Regions from separate parts of the Desulfoplanes sp. PS50 genome, predicted to be linked through region 1. Evidence: predicted binding sites of a transcription regulator. Region 1 holds the regulator's gene; each other region holds the start of a gene.
The links. The regulator sigma-54, encoded in region 1, starts transcription at its own class of promoters, with help from an activator protein. The targets are predictions, from matches to a motif close to CTGGCACGGNNNNTGCTT.
Positions count from the first base shown of each region.

Region 2: ACTVJH_RS10000 (flagellar hook protein FlgE) is a predicted target of sigma-54. The motif match lies at 2,034-2,051, and genes of this name have one in related genera.
Region 3: flgB (flagellar basal body rod protein FlgB) is a predicted target of sigma-54. The motif match lies at 1,605-1,622, and genes of this name have one in related genera.
Region 4: ACTVJH_RS11075 (DUF4168 domain-containing protein) is a predicted target of sigma-54. The motif match lies at 1,588-1,605, and genes of this name have one in related genera.

Region 1 is NZ_JBSPZA010000014.1:12,238-15,384, reverse strand. Features, by position in the region: gene hpf (ribosome hibernation-promoting factor, HPF/YfiA family) at 1-539, opposite strand, end outside; gene rpoN (RNA polymerase factor sigma-54) at 648-2,093, opposite strand; gene lptB (LPS export ABC transporter ATP-binding protein) at 2,239-2,961, opposite strand; gene ACTVJH_RS07855 (LptA/OstA family protein) at 2,966-3,147, opposite strand, start outside.
Region 2 is NZ_JBSPZA010000020.1:33,067-36,213, reverse strand. Features, by position in the region: gene ACTVJH_RS10000 (flagellar hook protein FlgE) at 314-1,972, opposite strand; gene ACTVJH_RS09995 (hypothetical protein) at 2,112-2,852, opposite strand; gene ACTVJH_RS09990 (hypothetical protein) at 3,010-3,147, opposite strand, start outside.
Region 3 is NZ_JBSPZA010000008.1:57,860-61,006, forward strand. Features, by position in the region: gene fliF (flagellar basal-body MS-ring/collar protein FliF) at 1-271, opposite strand, end outside; gene fliE (flagellar hook-basal body complex protein FliE) at 329-652, opposite strand; gene flgC (flagellar basal body rod protein FlgC) at 665-1,102, opposite strand; gene flgB (flagellar basal body rod protein FlgB) at 1,102-1,512, opposite strand; gene ACTVJH_RS05395 (tetratricopeptide repeat protein) at 1,907-2,464, shown strand; gene ACTVJH_RS05400 (IMP cyclohydrolase) at 2,687-3,147, shown strand, end outside.
Region 4 is NZ_JBSPZA010000023.1:56,253-59,399, reverse strand. Features, by position in the region: gene ACTVJH_RS11075 (DUF4168 domain-containing protein) at 1,055-1,513, opposite strand; gene ACTVJH_RS11070 (sensor histidine kinase) at 1,893-3,147, shown strand, end outside.

The DNA.
Region 1 (3,147 bases):
TAAATCCCAGGATCGATAAGACCAAAATCTCCGTTTTTGCGGCGATAGATCACATTGACCCGTTCTGTTTCAGCATTGAAAAAAACCAGAAAATCATCTTCGAGATTGTCAAGCTGCATGGCCGCTTCATCCACTCCCATGGGCTTGGGGGAAAAGCGATCAGAGCGAACAATGGTTGGAGCCTGTTTTACAGGTTCACTCTCATCCAGCATATCGAGATCGATTTTTCCAGCTCCCCCCTTTTTCCTGTTTTTCTTACCCTTGTCACGAGAACGCCGGACCTGGGCTTCAATCTTGTCGAGCAACAAATCGACTGTAGAGTACATGTCCTCACTCTGCTCATTAGCCGATAATCGGAGGTTGTCACCGGTGAGAACCACATCGGCCCGATGACGGAATTTTTCCACTTCAAGATTGACCTGGAGATCTGCATTCTCCGAATTGGGCACATACTTGGCAAGTTTGCCAAAACGCCCTTTTGCATACTCGCGCAGATGATCCGAAGGTTCAAAGTTCTTGAAGTTGAAGCTCATATTCATAGAATACCTCCTGGATTAAGGTGGGTACATGACAACACATCTATGCAGCCCGAAAGACGGCTCCAAGAAAGATTCCGTTCGCTCTCAGAAAACACGTTTCCCTGGAAATCAAAAAAACTTCTTCCGTCTGGAAGACGATTCAATATTAAGGGCCGAACGATATTTGGCCACTGTCCTGCGCGCTATATTCACTTCAAGGATATCCTTGAGCATTTTGGAAATCTTTTCATCGCTATGGGGTTTCTTGGGATTTTCCTGTTCAATGATCTTCTTGATGGCCACTTTGACGCTTTCTGAGCCGACCTGTGAGCCATCATCGAGATCAAGCGCGCTGTTGAAAAAATATTTGAGTTCGTAAATACCATGCGGCGTGGCCAGATACTTGTTGGTCGTGATCCGGCTCACGGTTGACTCGTGCATATCGATGTCTGCGGCCACATCCTTGAGGATAAGAGGCCTGAGTCGTGATGACCCGTGCTCGAAAAAATCATGCTGGAACTTGAGAATACTTTCAACCACCTTGAAAAGTGTACGCTGACGCTGCTGCAGACTCTTCATCAGCCACTGGGCCGCACGCATTTTTTCATGAAGATACGAGGAATCCTCCTTGGTCGTCTTGCCCTGCATGGTTTCCATGTAAAAAGGATTCAATTGCAGTTTCGGCAACCCATCATCGTTGAGAACAATGATGAAATCATCGTCATACTTGTACACATAGGCGTCCGGGCTGACATAGACAGAGGTGGACGATCCATAACTCGCACCGGGCAGAGGATCGAGCGAGGTTATCACGTCAAGATATTCCTTGAGATCGTCCTTGGAAAGCTTGAACTTGCGCAAAAGAGGCTTGTATCTGCGCTGTTCAATATCCTCGAGATGATCCTCGATCAGGGAACGAAGAATAGGATCATTATCCCCCACGGCATCGAGCTGAATGTGTAGACACTCTTTAGCCGTACGAGCCGCGATGCCTAACGGGTCGAAATGCTGGACAACATCGAGAACACGTTCCAATTCCTCAGTGGTTACCTGAAGCTGTTTGGCAAGGTCATCTACAGGCGTAGCCAGATAGCCCGACGAGGTCAGGTTGCCGATGATCAGCTCCCCAATACGGCAGTCTTCCTCATTGATATCGGAAAGATGGAGCTGCCAGAGAAGATGTCCCTCAAGGGAAGGCTTTGCCGAGACCCGCCCTTCATAGGAGCTGATCTCTTCCAATGATTCACTCTCGTACCCCTGAACCTGCCTGGTGGTGCTTGAAAAATCTCCGAGATAATCTTCCCATTCCGCATTCTTGAGAAAATCCTTCTCTTCTGTTGCAAACTCCTTGCGCTCGTCCTGCCCCTTTTTTTCAGGCTCCTGGTCTTTTTCCTGATCCCCCTTGTTCTCACCCAAGGCCTGTTCATCGAGCAAGGGATTTTCAAGCAGTTCTTCCTGAATCACATCAAGAAGCTCGACCCGGGAAAGTTGCAAGAGCTTGATCGCCTGCTGCAACTGCGGTGTCATGACCAATTGTTGGGTGAGCTTGAGATTCTGTCGTAATTCCAAAGCCATAAGTAGTCTCGTCGCGGAAGGACTGCCCGGGAACTGCACGTTGCCCGTAGTAAAAAGATGCCATGAATTATTTCAATAAAATGCGAAAATCATCAAGATTGCCACTATGTAACTTGTGCCACAGAAGAAGCCCTCTTGCAATCACCTAAAGTCTGAAATCTTCTCCAAGATAAATCTGACGGGCCTTGGGATCGTCCACTATCTGTTCGGGCTTTCCATCAAGGATGATCTGTCCATCATACACAATAGAGGCCCGATCACAGATGTTGAGGGTTTCTCGGACATTGTGATCCGAGATGAGTACGCCGATACCCAGATCCCGCAACGACCGGATAATCTGCTGGATATCCTCCACGGCCAGGGGATCGATTCCGGCAAATGGTTCGTCCAGTAAAATGAAGGTGGGTTCCTGGATCAAGGCCCGGGCTATCTCCAACCGTCTGCGTTCCCCACCGGACAAAAAGGCCGCCTTCTGATCCGCAAGACGGGATATCCCGAGTTGCTCAAGGAGCAGGTCAGCTTTTTCATTGCGATTTTTTTTGGATAACCCGGTATATTCAAGAATGATCATCAGGTTCTGACGGACAGTCAACTTCTTGAAGATCGAACTTTCCTGGGGAAGATAGCTGATCCCGCTCTTGGCCCGTCGATGCAGGGGCCAATGGGTGATCTCCTGGTCTCCGATAAAAACCGATCCCCCATTGGGGCGAATGATCCCGACGAGCATGTAAAAGGTTGTGGTTTTTCCGGCACCATTGGGACCAAGCAGACCAACGACCTCTCCATCTTCGACCTGGATGGTTATCCCCTTGACGACCTGCTTTTTACCAAAAATCTTGACAAGATCATGAGCCCTGAGAATCGCCATAGAATCACTTCACCTGATCCGGCCGGGAAAAGAAAATCGCCTCGACCCGTTTTTTGCCGCCAACGACTTCACTGCGATTCTCACGGATATAGAGTTTGATGATCTCTCCACTGATCTTGTTCTTGCCATCCTCAAGGCGTGGATTCTCTTCCATCTGGAGCATTTCCTCTTTTTGGAAAAAAATCG
Region 2 (3,147 bases), on a different contig from region 1:
CCGTCCTGCCCACTCCGACCAGACCGACATTCGAAACCAAAAAACCCTTCCAGCTCAAAGCCGGAAGGGTTTTTTGGTTCTGATGGCAGCATCAACGTTCTATCGTGTTCGAATCAGCGCAGCTGTTCTGGCTCAACCTCCCTGCACGAATAAAAGAAATGCAAAAAATCGAGCAGACGCATTCCACCTGTTCCTCCCAACTCTCTCCAATCTCTCACATCTCTAAAATTTCTCAAATTTCTCAAATTTCTAAAATCTCTAAAATTTCTAAAATTCCTCAAATTTCTCTCATTGCTTAACCCGGATAATTCCATCATCGCTTCATCTGATTGAGCATCTTCAGGATTTCATCTGAGGTGGTAACCACCTTGCCATTGGCCTGAAATCCCTTCTGGGTCAGGATCATTTCCACGAATTCCGTGGCCATGTCCACGTTGGACTGCTCCAGAGACTCAGAGGCAATCCCCCCCAGTCCGTCAAGGGCCTCACCCCCGACGTCGAATCGGACATTTCCGGTACCCGCGAGACCCAATTGCATCCCCCCGCATCCAGGTGTTTCCGAAAAGAGATTTCCTCCCTCACGGTGCAGCTCGAACCGATTGGTACAATCGGCCACAGCCAGGGCAAAAAGACTCCGGATCTGCCCATTGGAATACTGTCCGGTAAGTACGCCGTCTCGGTCCACGGAAATGGACATGAGACTGCCCTCGGGATACCCGTCCTGATCCTGTCGCAAGGTGGCCGAACCGGAGTCGAAACTGGTGGAGGAACTCGCGAATCGGCTCGAATCATTGACCATGTTCAGCATCCTTACGGCCGCAGCAGCATCCAGATCAGGGATGTCCGCAGCAGAGAGATCAGGATCAGGAACCTGCGGTGATCTGTCCTTGATCCCGAAATTCACTTCCATGCTCCCGAAATCCCCTTCCTCACCTTCAAACCGGGGAGAAAAAAAGAAATAGCCGTTGTCGGACATGGAGGCGGCCTTCCAATTGGAGAGATCGGCCAGATCGGCTCCTTCTCCCGGGGTGAATGCCGACTGATTGACAAGTTCCCCTGTGGCATTGAAGGTCATCGTACCCGTCATGAGCATTCCCGCCTTGGAACTTCCCTGGGCCACGGCCCGGGCATCCTCCGCGGGATCCGTAGTCAGCACGTATTCCCAGACCATGGATCCTGCCAATTCATCACCCTGACCGGGGGTGTACACGGGATCGAAATAGGCATTCACCGTATGGGCTTCCCCCGACTGGTCATAGATGGTCAACGGAGAGGTATAGGAATATTCTGCCGGATCAAGAGGATCAGCATTGCCAGCGTTCCACTCGCTGAACAGGGCAAAGGCGGGGCTTGTCCCTGCAGGCGGTTCACTCGCCTTGTTGGTGGCCTGGGAATCCAGATTGACCACCATTTCCATCCGCGTGGTTCGCTCGGGCGGGGATACAAAACCGCTCGCCTCACCGCCCGCATTCAACCGGACATCGGTCATGGCTGTAAAATCAATGGATTCTTCCAGTTCGGAGGCTCTATCGCCGTTTGCAGTGACTACTGAAGGATTCTTGTGGGTCACAACAGCATATCCCTGGACGATACCGCCTCCGGGTTCCTTGAGATACCCGTCCTTGTCAAACCGGAAGGCTCCGCTTCGCGTGTAGAACCGATCCTCACTCCCCTGCGGGGAAACCACGAAAAATCCGTTGCCGCCAATGGCCAGATCCGTGGATTCCGTTGCCGGAGCAAAGGTGCCCGGATTGAAGTCCGTGATCAGGTCAGAGAGTTGAACGCCCTTGCCTACCTGGGCCGTCCCGCCGCCCGTGACAACGGTATCGCTTATGACATCGGAAAAATGGATGGTCTCGCGCTTGTACCCGGTCGTACTCACGTTGGCGAGATTGTTACCGACAACGGACATTCCCTGGCCCAGGGCCTGGAGTCCTGTTGCCGCCGTATAGAGACTGGTTACCGCTGTCATGGTCGATGCTCCTTGTGATCCTGGGAAAAATATGCCGAGTTTGCTATCATACCATCTCCAAAAGCATGATCGATGCCAAAAAAGCAGGCCCCAGGGGATGGTTCCCAAGGGGCCTCATGCAAGCGTACGGCAATCGTGATCATTTTTTCTTGATGCTCCTCACCTCTTCGGGTGAATCATGCAGGCGGAGCCTGTAGGTCTCTATCTGTTGATCAGCGCGAACAGTAACCGAGATCTCGTCGATTCCCTTGTTCCCGGGCAGATACACATACCCTGTCCGGGTATAGGAGGGCGGAATGGGACTCTCCTTCCAGGCATATTGGGTCAATTCCTGCTTGATGGTCCGTTCGAGTTTGGCCTCGGCCTCGGGCAGGGATCCGGCGGCAAAGGCAGTCCCGCCCACAGCGGCTCCCATACCGGCTCCGGCAAGGACATTATCCCCTGTGAACATGGAAATGATCGCTCCAAGCCCGCCGCCAAGAGCCGCTCCGAGTCCACCGGACTTGAGGGCATTTTTCGCGGTCTGCTTGAAGGTTTCCGAGGCAAAGACCAGTCTGACAGCCTCGTTTGTGGAATAGGCCAGGTAATCGCCGTCGTCTCCCACACCCCGGATTTCTTCCACAAGCACGGTGGGATGGGCGTGGCCGATATTCTTGAACACCAGAAAAACCGGCTCCAGATCGGCCTTGCTGTAGTCGAGCCCCTGGCCGGAATGAACATAGCGAATGGCTGCAATATCCCAATCGGAAGTTTTCACGGCGCTATCCACGGTCGAGGGATCCACAACCTTTCGCGGCTGGGGAAGGGGATGGGTCGGGGTACAGGCAAAAACCGGGACCAGGACAAACAAGACCAATAGGGCAAAAAATCTATATTTCATGAGGATCGCCTTCTGGTTGGAAGAATACAAACACATATCAAGAGATCGTTGACAACACGATTATATCGTTTGAGTCCGCGGGTCAGGCTGCTGTTGGCAAATCGTTTGCCGGTTTCTTCGAGCAGACAAGGCACTCCTGTCTGCAGATCTTGAGATACTATGATCGCCGGGCCGCTTTCCAGTGAGAAACCGGGGTACTCTGTACAATTCCCTGATTGTCCATGGTAACGACGCCCTGCATCTCAAGCTCCTGCAAACTCTTTTCAAACATCTCGTGGCTGGAATTCCACTTGGT
Region 3 (3,147 bases), on a different contig from region 1:
TGTTCTCCGGGACGAGGACGGTCGCACCATTGGCCTCGAGTTTGTAATCGACCTTTTCCTTCTCCAGAAAGGCCACCACTCGGGAGGCATCTTCCTGATACAGATTGGAATAGAGGACCTTGTAGGAGGTCTGGTTGAACCAGAAGAGCATCAGCAGAAAAACGACGATGACGCTGACGCACAGGCCGATGACAAGAATCCGTTGTGCCATGGAGCTTGCCGACCAGAACGAGGTGACTTTGGAAAATGTCTTTTGCGCGAGAGGATGCATAGCCTAAGCCCGTTGCAGAGTGATGAGTGAAAAAAATGTTGGTGCCATCGTTGCTATCTAGAACGGCATCTTCATGAGTTCTTTGTATCCTTCGAGAACCTTGTTGCGAACGGCCGAGGTCATGCGCATGGCCATACCCGCTTTTTGCAGCGAGACCATGAGTTCGTGAACATTCTGCTTCTCGCCCGTGGCAAAGGACTTGATCATTGTATCCTTGTTTTCCTGGAGGTCATTGACCTTGTTCAGGGAATCCTTGATGGTATTGGCAAAGGACTGTGTGTCTCCGGCGCCGGCCAGGGAATTGTTGACCTTGCCCGTGGCCTCGGCTCCGTTGGTCAGGGGATTGGTGTAGGCCTTGAGAGCTATGGGATTGATTGCCATGGACCGTTCTCCTTATGTGCCCAGTTCAAGGGCCTTGTTAAACATGGTCTTTGTCGTGGATATGGACGAGGCGCAGGCCTCGTAGCTGCGCATGATGGTCATCATGGAAGCCATCTCCTGAACCACGTTGATGTCCGGATAATCGACATACCCGTCTTCACCCGCATCGGGATGTCCGGGATCGTAGACCCGCTTGAAGGGGTGCTGATCGTCCTTGATCGAGTCCACCTCGACCCCTCGGAGTTCCCGTGTCAGGGCGTTTTGCATCTGCTTGTGAAAGGATTCTTCCGCAGGCACCGCCTTGAACGAGATCTGCTTGCGCCGATAGGGGAGGCCGTCAGCCCCCTTGGTGGTATTGGCGTTGGCCAGATTCATGGAGACGACGTTGAGATGGGTTCGTTCGGCCGTGAGCCCTGACGCCCCGATATCTATGGCAGTCATGAAATCCATTATCTACTTGCCTCCTGGATGGTGGTTTTGAGTCCTTCGAAATTCTTTTTGAGCACCGTTGCCATGGCGTTGTACAAGAGGGTATTTTTGGCCATGACAGACATTTCCTTGTCCAGATCGACACTGTCCTTGCCCTGAACGATCTGTCCGTTCATATCCTTGTCCAGGGTTCCCTCAAAGGAATCGGGATCAAAGGTCGTTGGCAGATGCCCTTGAGCGGTTCGGGTCATTTGTCCCTTGCCGTTGGTTCGCAGCGCTTCCTGGAGCTGGTTTTCAAACTCGATCCGCCGCTCCCTGTACCCCGGGGTATCGATATTGGCGAGGTTTGAGGCGACGAGATTTTGACGTTGCAGCCTCAGATCCAGAACCTTTTCTGTCAGATTTATGTTTGGGGAAAAAAGAGATTTCATGGCGTTTTTCTTTGAAAGATTCAGTATTATAGGTGGTTGTTGTCTTTTATCTGTCCAGATGCTCACCATTGTGATCAGGGACATCTCGAGATAAGCAACCTTTGTTCCAGAAGAACAGTTTTTGGTTTTTTCAAGTACAATATCTTGAAATACAGAGATAAAATATTTCATTCGACATGTCGGCAGGGTGGCTTTCTTTGCTTTGGCACGAAGTCTGCTTTGACTTTGTCGCCCGACATGCATGATCGACCTCCGGAAAAAAGGTTCCTCAAACGCTATTCTGCGGGATCCTGCCCGGATTGCCAGAGAGATACGGGCAGGTCGGAATGGATATTCCGACATCATTGTCAAATAGTAAGGAAGTGTGTACGCAACCAACCAGGAGGAGGACACGATGAGCAGCCATCTGGACTATGAAATCAACAAGGAACTCGGTGAATGTTACCTGTTCATGGGTGAATTGGACAAGGCAAGAGATTATTATCAAAAGGCGGCAGAGAGCAACGGAGTCCATTCCGATCCCTATCTGGGATTGGCCACCATTGCCGTGCAGCAGGGCGAGCTGGATTCGGCCATGGAGATGTACAAGAAGGCCGCGTCCATAGACCCCGGGGACAAGGCCCTGGCGGGCATGGGACTCATTGAGATGGAAATGGGCAACAAGGACAGGGCCTTTGATCTTTTTGCCCAGTCTCTGGAAAAGAACCCCTCGAACATGATCTCCATTTTCGGAATGGTTCAACTGGGACATGCCGAAAACAGACTCGGGGATGTGATCCCTTTTCTGGAGACCTATCTTTCCCTTGATCCCAACAAGCACGAGGTCAGATACTCCCTGGCCGGATGTTTTTTGGCCATGGGTGAGAAAGGGGTGGCCAGAACCCATCTGGAAACCATTCTTGAGGCCGAACCCGGTCACAAGGACGCCCGTGACATGCTCGAGCAGCTCTAACGGCTGTAGGGACACAACCAGATACCATCCGCGTTTACTTTTTCGTTGTACCAACCAATCCCACCCCGCCATCAGGCAGGGTGGGATTGGTTGGTTGGACGGCTTGCATATTCTGTGCGATTCTGGCAGGCAGCCTCATGATCATTGGTTTGATCCCTGCCTGGATTGCCTGTCAGGGATCATTTTTCAGAAGAGCGGGTCTGAACGATAAACGAGGAATATATGGAATTGTTACCCATAAGAAGGGCGCTTCTCAGCGTGACCGACAAATCAGGACTTGTGGAATTGGCCCAATTTCTGGTCGATAATGGTGTGGAACTGGTTTCAACGGGAGGAACCCGGAAGATGCTGGCCGATGCCGGGCTTCCGGTAGTATCGGTCAGCGAAGTGACCGGATTTCCGGAGATTCTCGGGGGCCGGGTCAAGACCCTGCATCCCCATATCCACGCCGGCGTCCTGGCCGACAAGGACAATCCCGAGCATCTGGCAACCCTTGATGCGAAAAGGATTGCCCCTTTCGATCTCATCTGCGTCAACCTGTACAATTTTGCCCAGGCGGTTTCCCAGACCATGGATCTTCGTTCCGCAGTGGAACAGATCGATATCGGGGGGCCCACCCTGCTTCGGGCCGGGGCAAAAAACTTTCATTCCATGACCGTGCTGCCGGACATCGGGGACTACCC
Region 4 (3,147 bases), on a different contig from region 1:
ATCAATTTATAAATGCATCATAAATCATTTTTTTATAAAATCTGGTTATCGGGGGGGGTGCTGTCCAAAAAATTAACCTCATCCTACCCAAATTAAATAGCGAAGAAACTCGTAATTTCTCAAAACGAGCTAAAAAAATTTTCACTATTACCATAACCGAAATATTTTTTTTTGCAAATTAGGGAACACGGATAGTCCAAAGGTAGGGTTTTCCATGGTTCTATATGGGGGTTTTTTCGATTTTATACTTATACAAAAATCATTTTTTCTGACAGTGATTTTTATAAACATTTGTTTTATATGATTTAAAAATCAAAACTAACTGATATCACAATTGATTCTCGGATATAATGGGAAGAATTTTATGGTAGGGTTATTTTCTTAAAAAGGTAGGGTCTCTATCCAGATTGGGAATATGGGGACGGGTTAAATATCCGATAGTCCCTTCCTCCAGCTGTTTGAAACCCTCCCCCAGCCCCTCCCTGAACTACGGGAGGGGGGCTACAGCGTCCATGTACTCGTTCTCTTTGGGTGCGGCCCGAAGATGTGCTTCCACAATGCTTACAGGCAGCTGGGCTCGAGATGAAAAGTACCCTTTTGCCGGATGAGCCCGAAATATCTACAAGGCGTTGCCAACCGAGCATTGCACTGTCAATCAAACCATCAAGCAAAGCAAGGTCCCCCAGCAGCATGCCACGCCTTTGCCAGGCCATGACGAACAGGACCTTCCAAGGTTGACAAGTTCATGCATGCTTAGAGAGCAACCCCCTCCTTACATCGTTTGTTTAGAGGGCAAAACGGCCGTTCTAAGCGGTGAAAGCGGGTTGTTTTGGGATCTTTATAACAACATTTCAAGTAGCTAGCGAGGTCCGACCCCGATAAAACTGTATGTTCACGGTCACGCCTCTATGGATGCTGCTCCTTTTTTATCGCATTCGTAGCCTGAGCTAGAGAAATACAAATCAGACAAATAAAGCCCTGATGCCAATCATCAGGGCTTTATTTGTCTTGTGAACTATCCAGATTGGAACAGTTCGGATTGTTTTTCTAATAACTATTGCATCTTCTGTTCAATCAGTCCTTCAACCTTTTTCTGCAGTTGCTGATCAACAGTCATCTGACTGGCAATAGTGTTAAATGTTTCCACATCAAGCCCCTGATTCTGCACCGCATCGATCATCTTGGTGCTCATTTCCTGCTGAAGGGCCACGGCCCGTTCCTGATCCTGCACTCCCTGGAGCTTTTGCGTAAACTGGTTCCTTATGGTTTGTACCTCAATCATGGACGATGCAAAGTTGTCCACAGTCTGGTCATCGAAATCCTGGAGCTCGGGCTGCTGCGCTTCCATGCCGGCAGGATATTTCTGCTGACCTTCCTGGGCCAGTGCAGGTGCCGCAAAAAACAGCAGTCCTACGATCATAACAAAAGCGGTATGCAAAAGAAAACCGGTTTGCGTACAATTCTTGATCATTAAACGTTTCCTCCACGATTGTTTTGGTTCATCATCCGGCAAAATCTCACAGATTTTGCCACGCCAGTCATATACTCTTCCCAGTGACTACCTGATCACTGAAAGATACTTCTCAAAAGCAACCCGCATGCCATTTATGAAAAAATTTGATTTTTTTACATAAGAGATTGAAATAAAGATTTTTTATTTTCAGACCCGACATAAATCACTTTTTTTGGACTTGACGGACACGCCACAGGCTGTTTAAAAATGAGACATGTCTCAAATATTTCAAAAAATTTCACCACTCTTATCTCCTCTCCGAAAGGGTCTGAGTCTGAGGGCTTCACTTCTCGTCTTCCTCATCTTGCCACTCATTGCCTGCTTGTGTTTTTTTGGCCAGTACACACTGCGGCATCTGGAAGACGAAAGCGAAAAACGAATGCAGGAAGACATCGAAATCATTGCCCGGGCCATTCGCGGATCTCTGGAATACGCTTTGGAACGTGAACGCCAGGGAACCCTGTCTCGAACCCTTTCCTCTGTTTTCGGCTTTGAAAGGGTCTATGGCGCCTATGTCTATGACTCATTGGGACGCCAGATAGCAGCCAGCGGTCCGGGTGTACCCGCGCAAAACACCGATACGCATCTTGCCCACCTTGCGGCACAGGGAGATCGTAAGGGCGAATACCAGAACACAGGCGGCACAAAAATTTACTCCTATTTTGTTCCACTGGTGGACTCCGTCGGCCGCAATGCAGGACTGCTCCAAGTCACCAGAGAGCAGAGCAATATCCATAAATATATCGAACGTGTACGAAACCAGGCCTTGCAGCTTTTGATCATTCTCTCGTTCTTTCTTCTGGGTATTGTTCTCTACGGACACCACCGGGTTATTGGTCGTAATCTCAAAAACATGGTCCGTAGCATGGCTCGGATCGAGCAGGGAGAACGCAGTCATCGGGTCACAGCCGCAGGGCCCCGTGAATTGCGCAGTCTCTCCAAAGGAATGAACGCAATGCTCGACAGTCTGGAACGATCCCGAGCAGAAATCGAACACAAACAGGCCAGACAACGGGAACTGGAACGCCGCCTCCAACAGTCCCAAAAACTTGCAGCCGTTGGAGAATTGGCCGCAGGCGTGGCGCATGAAATTGGAACCCCCCTGAGCGTTATCGCCGGCAAGGCCCAGCGCATGCTCAGAAACAAGGACCTTCCCCCACTCACAGCAAACGTCTTTCATGAGATCAGAGATGCGGTTCAGCGGATGGAGTGCATCGTTCGTCAACTACTCGATTCTGGAAAAGGCAACCCCCTTAAGCCGAGGTTGCGGGGGCTGGATGAAATAGTACAATGCGCTGCCGGTCAGCTGGCTGAAAAGGTGCGGGAAAAATCCATCAGCCTACAGATTTCCGGCCCCAGACCCGCCCCGAAACTTGAAGTGGATTCCGTTCGTATAGAACAGGCATTGATGAATCTTCTACTCAATGCCGTACATGCTGCTGGACCAGATGGACTCATACATGCGGGATGGTTCGAGGAAGAGGATCAGGTTGGATTTTTCGTGGCCGACAACGGGGCAGGAATTTCAGAGGAACATCGTAGCCGTATAACCCAGCCTTTTTTTACCACCAAGAGCTCAGGCCAGGGAACCGGGCTGGGGCTCTCAGTGGTCCAGGCTGCAGTCAACGACCATA